Regions from separate parts of the Streptomyces sp. NPDC003635 genome, predicted to be linked through region 1. Evidence: predicted binding sites of a transcription regulator. Region 1 holds the regulator's gene; the other holds the start of a gene.
What was found. Region 1 encodes HspR, which represses chaperone genes until heat shock. Its sites were predicted from a motif close to TTGAGNNNNNNNNNCTCAA; they were not measured.
Positions count from the first base shown of each region.

Region 2: lon (endopeptidase La) is a predicted target of HspR. The motif match lies at 2,031-2,049, and genes of this name have one in related genera.

Region 1 is NZ_JBSFOK010000045.1:38,117-41,519, forward strand. It holds gene ACWDRW_RS31995 (DNRLRE domain-containing protein) at 1-1,516, opposite strand, end outside; gene ACWDRW_RS32000 (heat shock protein transcriptional repressor HspR) at 1,701-2,150, opposite strand; gene dnaJ (molecular chaperone DnaJ) at 2,157-3,335, opposite strand; gene grpE (nucleotide exchange factor GrpE) at 3,372-3,403, opposite strand, start outside.
Region 2 is NZ_JBSFOK010000003.1:142,509-145,911, reverse strand. It holds gene ACWDRW_RS04395 (ATP-binding protein) at 1-96, opposite strand, end outside; gene ACWDRW_RS04390 (response regulator transcription factor) at 93-830, opposite strand; gene ACWDRW_RS04385 (spermine/spermidine synthase domain-containing protein) at 964-1,641, opposite strand; gene lon (endopeptidase La) at 2,072-3,403, shown strand, end outside.

The DNA.
Region 1 (3,403 bases):
CGGGCGTGGTCGAGGTGACGACGCTGGTGCCGGTGACGGGGGCCAGGGCGGGCGCGGCCGGGACCTGCGGGTACGTGTTGTACGTGATCGTCAGGTGCGGTTCCGTCGAGCCGTCGCCGGAGACGTGGTTGGCGGAGTGGAAGCGCCGCCAGGTGTAGGAGTCGGTCTCGTCGACGCCCCGGACCATCAGACCGTGGTTGGCGGTGCCACTCGTCCACGCGCTGACGATGGTGTCGATGTCGAAGTTCAGCGTGCCGGCCGGGCAGTCGGCCGAGTACCCCTTGGCCGCGGTGTTGATCACCTGTCCGGTGGTGGTCGTGGCCGGCGGGTCGGCCCAGGTGACCGCGGACGACGTCCAGGACTCCGTGACCCGGCGCACGGCCGTGCCGGTGCCCCCCGTGCAGGAGGAGGACCAGTAGGAGTGCAGGGCCAGGTTGGTGTCGATGACGTGGACGCCCTGGTAGCCCGTCAGGTCGAACTTGAGGAAGGAGCGCGCGACGGTCCCGCCGGCGTTGTACGTGCCCGACTTCAGCTCGGTCGAGGAGACCTGGGAGTCCGGGTAGTTGGTGGCCACCCAGGTGTCGGTGCTGGCCGCGAGCGTGGTGGTCGGGTCGACGGTGACCGGGTAGGTCAGTTCCTGCTCGAAGTAGGCGGCGTCGGGGCGCAGGACGAGGGTCTGCGAGCCGTCGGCCGCGGTCTCGATCTCGGTGTCCACGGCCGCGAGATGCTTCGACTCGCCGGACCGCCTGTCGACGGAGGAGTCCCACATCATCGGCGCGGGGGCCTCGGCGACCAGCTTGCCCGCGCCGTTCTTCAGCAGCAGCCGCCCGGAGTCCGCCTCGGACAGGGTGAGGCCGGTGAGGGTGACCGGGATGCGGTAGGCGAGGTCTGCGGTGGGCGCCTCGTCGAGGAGTACGTTCTGGGAGAAGCCCTGCTTGAGGGCGGTGACCGTGAGGGTCTGCCCGTCGCCCAGGTCGTAGGAGGCGGTGTCGTCCTTCACCGTCGGCGTGGGAAGGGTGTCCGCCCAGCCGAGCGCCATGGAGGCGCCACCCTTGGCGACGGAGGCCAGCTTCCGGTCGCCGCCGTCGGAGACGGTGATGTCGGCGGCCGCCGTCTCCGGTTCCAGGGCCGCGCCCTCGTCGGTGAGCTCGGTGTCGATGTAACTCCAGGACCCGTCGGCCTGCTTGACCCGCACCGGCCCCGCGTAGGTCTCGGCGGTCAGCGTGCCGTCGGGGTTCACGAACACCGAGGAGGTCTCGGTGCGCTGGGAGAGCAGCTCGATACGCCGGTTCTGGATCCTGGCGTTGCGCCGGGCGGCCTCCTCCTCGGTCAGCCCGAGCAGCTTGGCTATGTCGGGCTTGTCGTCGCCGAGCGTGACCGCCTGAGCGGGGCTGTTCACGATCTGGTCGGCGGTCGGCGCCGGGAGGGACGCGAGCGAGGGGTCACCGGTGAGGAAACCGGCGAGCGTCAGCGCCGCGGCGGCCTGAAGCCACCGTCTTCGGTTGGTGCGTGGCACTCCAACTCCTTGTCAGGGCCCCCCGTGGTCATGAGGGGGCGGAGTGCGAGGTATACCGGTGATCTTGGCCGGATGAAGATTATGTGACCGAAAAGTGATCATGATCGGAACGATTGGTGGAGAAAACGCCCTGGGGGCCGCGGGTTCTCGAACCCGCGGCCCCCAGGGCGTTTCTGAGCACGCGTCAGTCGTTCTGCGGCCGCTTCGGCCGCCACACCACCAGCGCGCTGGTCTGCTGCACCTCCTGGTACGGCACCAGGTCACGGCGGTACGAGGCGTGGACCGCCGCCTCCCGCTGCTGCATCGCGGCGGCGGCGCCGTCGAGGGCCGACTGGAGCTCGGCCACCCGGTTCTGCAGGGCGGCGACCTGGTTCTCCAGCTCGATGATCCGCTTGATGCCGGCCAGGTTGATGCCCTCGTCCTGCGACAACTGCTGGACAGTGCGCAGCAGTTCGATGTCGCGGGCCGAGTAGCGGCGGCCGCGGCCGGCCGTGCGGTCCGGAGACACCAGGCCCAGCCGGTCGTACTGGCGCAGTGTCTGCGGGTGCAGGCCGGAAAGCTGGGCCGCCACCGAGATGACGTAGACCGGGGTCTCCTCGGTCAGTTCATACGGATTGCGTCGACGGCCGTCCATCTGGCATCAAGCTCCCTTCGCGGCCTGGAACAGCTCCGCCCGCGGATCCTCACCCGCGGTCGCCTCGCGATACGCCTCCAGCGCGTCACGAGCCTTCCCCGTCACGTCCTTCGGGACACTCACCTCGACGGTGACCAGCAGATCCCCGCGGGTGCCGTCCTTGCGGACCGCGCCCTTGCCCCGGGCGCGCATGGTACGGCCGTTGGGCGTGCCGGGCGGCAGCTTCAGGGTGACCGGCGGTCCGCCCAGGGTCGGGACCCTGACCTCACCGCCGAGAGCCGCCTCCGGATACGTCACCGGAACCGTCACCGTCAGGTTGTCGCCCTTGCGGCCGAAGACCGGGTGCGCGTCCACGTGCACCGTGACGTACAGGTCGCCGGACGGACCGCCCCGCTCCCCGGGCGCGCCCTTGCCGCGCAGCCGGATGCGCTGGTTGTCGCTGACCCCCGCCGGGATGCGCACCTGCATGGTCCGCGAGGACTTCGCGCGCCCGCTGCCCTTGCAGACCTCACACGGGGTCTCCGCCATCAGACCGCGGCCCTTGCAGTCCGGGCAGGGGTCGGTCAGCGAGAATCCGCCGCCGGAGCCCCGGGCCACCTGTCCGGTGCCGACACACGTCGGGCACACCCGCGGGTTGCCGTTCTTGTCGCCGGTGCCCGAACAGGCCTTGCAGGGAGCCTGCGAGGACATCCGCAGCGGGACGGTCGCGCCCTCGATCGCCTCGGTGAAGGTGAGCGTGACCTCGGTGTCGATGTCCTGACCGCGCCGGGGCTGCACCCGGCCGGTACCCGAGCCGCCCCGGTTGAACAGTCCCCCGAAGACGTCACCGATACCGCCGCCGAAGCCGCCGGAGCCACCGCCGCCCTGGGCGCCGCCTCCGAAGAGGTCGCCCAGGTCGAAGTTGAACGAGCCGCCGCCCGCGCCCGGCCCCGGACGGAACCCGCCGTTGCCGAAGAGGGCGCGCGCCTCGTCGTACTCCTTGCGCTTCTTGGGGTCGCCGAGGATGTCGTTGGCCTCGGAGATCTCCTTGAAGCGCTCCTCGGCCTTGGCGTTGCCCTTGTTGGCGTCCGGGTGGAACTCGCGGGCGAGCTTCCGGTACGCCTTCTTGATCTCGGCCTCGGTGGCGTCCTTGGGGACGCCGAGGACCTTGTAGTAGTCCTTCTCGATGAAGTCCTTGGTGCTCATCCCCGACGTCCCTCCTTCCTGTCGGAAACTACGACCTCAGCCCTCCTCAGGGCCGTTGTCCTTCTCCT
Region 2 (3,403 bases), on a different contig from region 1:
GATGACGACCAGCGCGCCCAGCTTGGTCTTGATCGAGAACGGACGTACGCCGCCCCAGGGCTCCCCGGGGCCTCTCCGCGCCGGCCCGTCGCTCATGGCGTCGGGGTCTCCAGGGCGTAGCCCACGCCGTGCACCGTACGGATGCGCTCGGCGCCGATCTTCCGGCGCAGCGCCTTGATGTGGCTGTCGACGGTCCGGGTGCCGGAGGCGTCCGCCCAGTCCCAGACCTCCGCGAGCAGCTGCTCACGGGAGAGCACCGCGCGCGGGGTGTTCGCCAGGCACACCAGGAGGTCGAACTCGGTGGGCGTGAGGTGGACGTCCTCGCTGCGGACGCGCACCCGGCGCTGGGCGTGGTCGATCTCCAGCTCGCCGAGGCGCAGGATGCCCGAGCGCGGGGTGGACGCGGCGATCGCCGCCCGCTCCACCCGGCGCAGCAGCACGTGCACGCGGGCCGCCAGCTCGCGCATCGAGAACGGCTTCGTCATGTAGTCGTCGGCGCCCACGCCGAGGCCGACCAGCATGTCGGTCTCGTCGTCGCGTGCCGTCAGCATCAGCACCGGCACCGGCCGCGCCGCCTGGACCCGCCGGCAGACCTCCAGGCCGTCGAAGCCCGGCAGCATGATGTCGAGGATCAGCAGGTCGGGCTGCCAGGCCTCCGCGGTGTCGACCGCCGCGGGTCCGTCGCCCGCGGTCTGCACGAGGAATCCCTCGGCGCGCAGGCGGGCCGCGATGGCGTCCACGATGGTCGGGTCGTCCTCGACCACGAGGACCCGGCGCTGTGCGCCCGGGGTCGCCGCCGTGCCGTTGTGGGAGGTGTGTGTCTGCTCCATCGCCCGCCCCTGAAGTTGCTTTCCGGAATCCGTGGGGTGATCCGTTTACTGGCACATGCCTGCGCATGCTTGCGATTGACGCTTGAATGATCCGCGCCAGGGAAGCAGCGTACGGGGAGTCACCGCAGCTCGGCTATCCAGGTCCGACGGCGAGGTGCACGACGTCGGGAACGCCCCGGGCAACGGGGATCTCTTCGGTACGCACCTGTTTGAACCCGGCATTCCACAAGGTTTCTTCGAATTCCGGAGAGGGCCGCGCGGACCATACCGCGAGTACCCCGCCGGGGTTCAACACCCTTGCGCAGCTTGCCAGTCCGGGCGCCGAGTACAGGCTGTGGTTGCCCTCGGTGACGGTCCAGTCGGGGCCGTTGTCGATGTCCAGGCAGAGCGCGTCGAACGTGGCGGAAGTCTCATTGACGTACTCGATCAGATCACTCTCGACAATCTCGGTACGGGGGTCCGCGAGAGCTTGTTCGGTGAGGTCGTGGAAGGGTCCCGCGCGGTGCCAGTCGATGACCGCGGATTCGCGTTCCACGACGGTGATGCGGCCCCAACGGCCGTCGGCGGCGGCGTGTGCGAGCGAGAACCCGACGCCGAGACCTCCGATCAGCACCGTTGGCTCCGGGCGGTCGTCGAGGGCGTCCCGGGCCGCGTCGACGAGCCGTCGCTCCGAGCGGCCGTCCGAGGTGTCCATCAGGAAACAGCCGTTGGCGATGATCTGGAGCAACTCGCCGTGCCGGCGCAGCACTACCTCGCCGTGGGGTCCCTCGCGACGGTCCAGGACTTCGGGGATGTCGTACGAAGTGGGCATCCGTTCATCTTGGCAGGTCCGGCACCGGAAAACCGTTGGGTGCGCGGACCCGGCGGCTGGCAGGACCCCTTGTGGCGAGGGGGAGTTCGGGCCGTGTTCCTGTGCGCCGGGTGCGGGACGACGCCGACGGCACCGGTTGGGCGGGGCGCGCCCGGCAGGTGGTCGCACCGGTTGTGACCGAGCTTGCGATGCGTGCCTGTGGGCGTTGTCGCGGAACGGCCGCGGGAATCCCGCGACCGCCGCCGAGGCGTGGCTCGCCCCCGGCCCCGCCCGGGAATGGTGTGGCCCCCTCGCCTGGTTGACCGGGAAAAGCCCCAGTTCACCGCAGGGCGTCCGGCTGATCGCTCAGAGCGAACGACGGTCGGGGAACATTCAAGGACTCCCGTGCATTGAGTCGGCATAACTCAACTTGACTGCCGAAGGGGAGATCATGGCTTCGACGTCTACCTCGCTCACCCTGCCTGTGCTGCCGCTCGACGACGAGGTCGTGCTGCCCGGAATGGTGGTCCCGCTGGACTTGAACGACGCCGATGTACGCGCCGCCGTGGAGGCCGCCCAGGTCGCCGCCCGGTCCCAGCCGGGAAAGCCCCGGGTGCTGCTGGTACCGCGGATCGACGGCACCTACGCGAGCACCGGTGTGCTCGGTACCGTCGAGCAGGTCGGCCGGCTCGCCGACGGTGACCCGGGCGCCCTGATCCGCGGCCGCGGCCGCGTGAAGATCGGCGCCGGGACGACCGGCCCGGGCGCCGCGCTGTGGGTCGAGGGCCTGCGGATCGACGAGAGCGCGCCGGACCCGCTGCCGGGTCATGTCGCCGAACTGGTGAAGGAGTACAAGGCCCTCGCCACCGCCTGGCTGCGCAAGCGCGGCGCCTGGCAGGTCGTGGACCGGGTGCAGGCCATCGACGACGTCTCCGCGCTCGCCGACAACTCCGGCTACTCGCCCTTCCTCACCACCGAGCAGAAGGTGGAGCTGCTGGAGACCGCCGATCCGGTGGCCCGGCTGAAGCTCGCCACCCAGCAGCTGCGCGACCACCTCGCCGAGCAGGACGTCGCCGAGACGATCGCCAAGGACGTCCAGGAGGGCGTCGACAAGCAGCAGCGCGAGTTCCTGCTCCGCCGCCAGCTGGAGGCCGTGCGCAAGGAGCTGCGCGAGCTCAACGGCGAGGCGGAGGGGGAGGAGTCCGACGACTACCGCGCCCGCGTCGAGGCCGCCGACCTGCCCGAGAAGGTCCGCGAGGCGGCCCTGAAGGAGGTCGACAAGCTGGAGCGGTCCAGCGACCAGTCGCCCGAGGGCTCGTGGATCCGCACCTGGCTGGACACGGTTCTCGAACTGCCGTGGAACGAGCGGACCGAGGACGCGTACGACATCCAGGGCGCCAAGGGCGTGCTGGACGCCGAGCACGCCGGTCTCGAGGACGTGAAGGAGCGGATCACCGAGTACCTGGCGGTGCGCAAGCGCCGCAGCGACCGCGGCCTGGGCGTCGTCGGCGGACGGCGCGGCGGCGCGGTGCTGGCCCTTGTGGGGCCGCCCGGCGTGGGAAAGACGTCGCTCGGTGAGAGCGTGGCCCACGCCATGGGCCGCAAGTTCGTCCGCGTCGCCCTCGGCGGCGTCCGCGACGAGGCGGAGATCCGCGGCCACCGGCGTACGTACGTCGGCGCGCTGCCCGGGCGGATCGTGCGGGCCATCAAGGAGGCCGGGTCGATGAACCCGGTGGTCCTGCTCGACGAGATCGACAAGGTGGGCTCCGACTTCCGGGGCGAC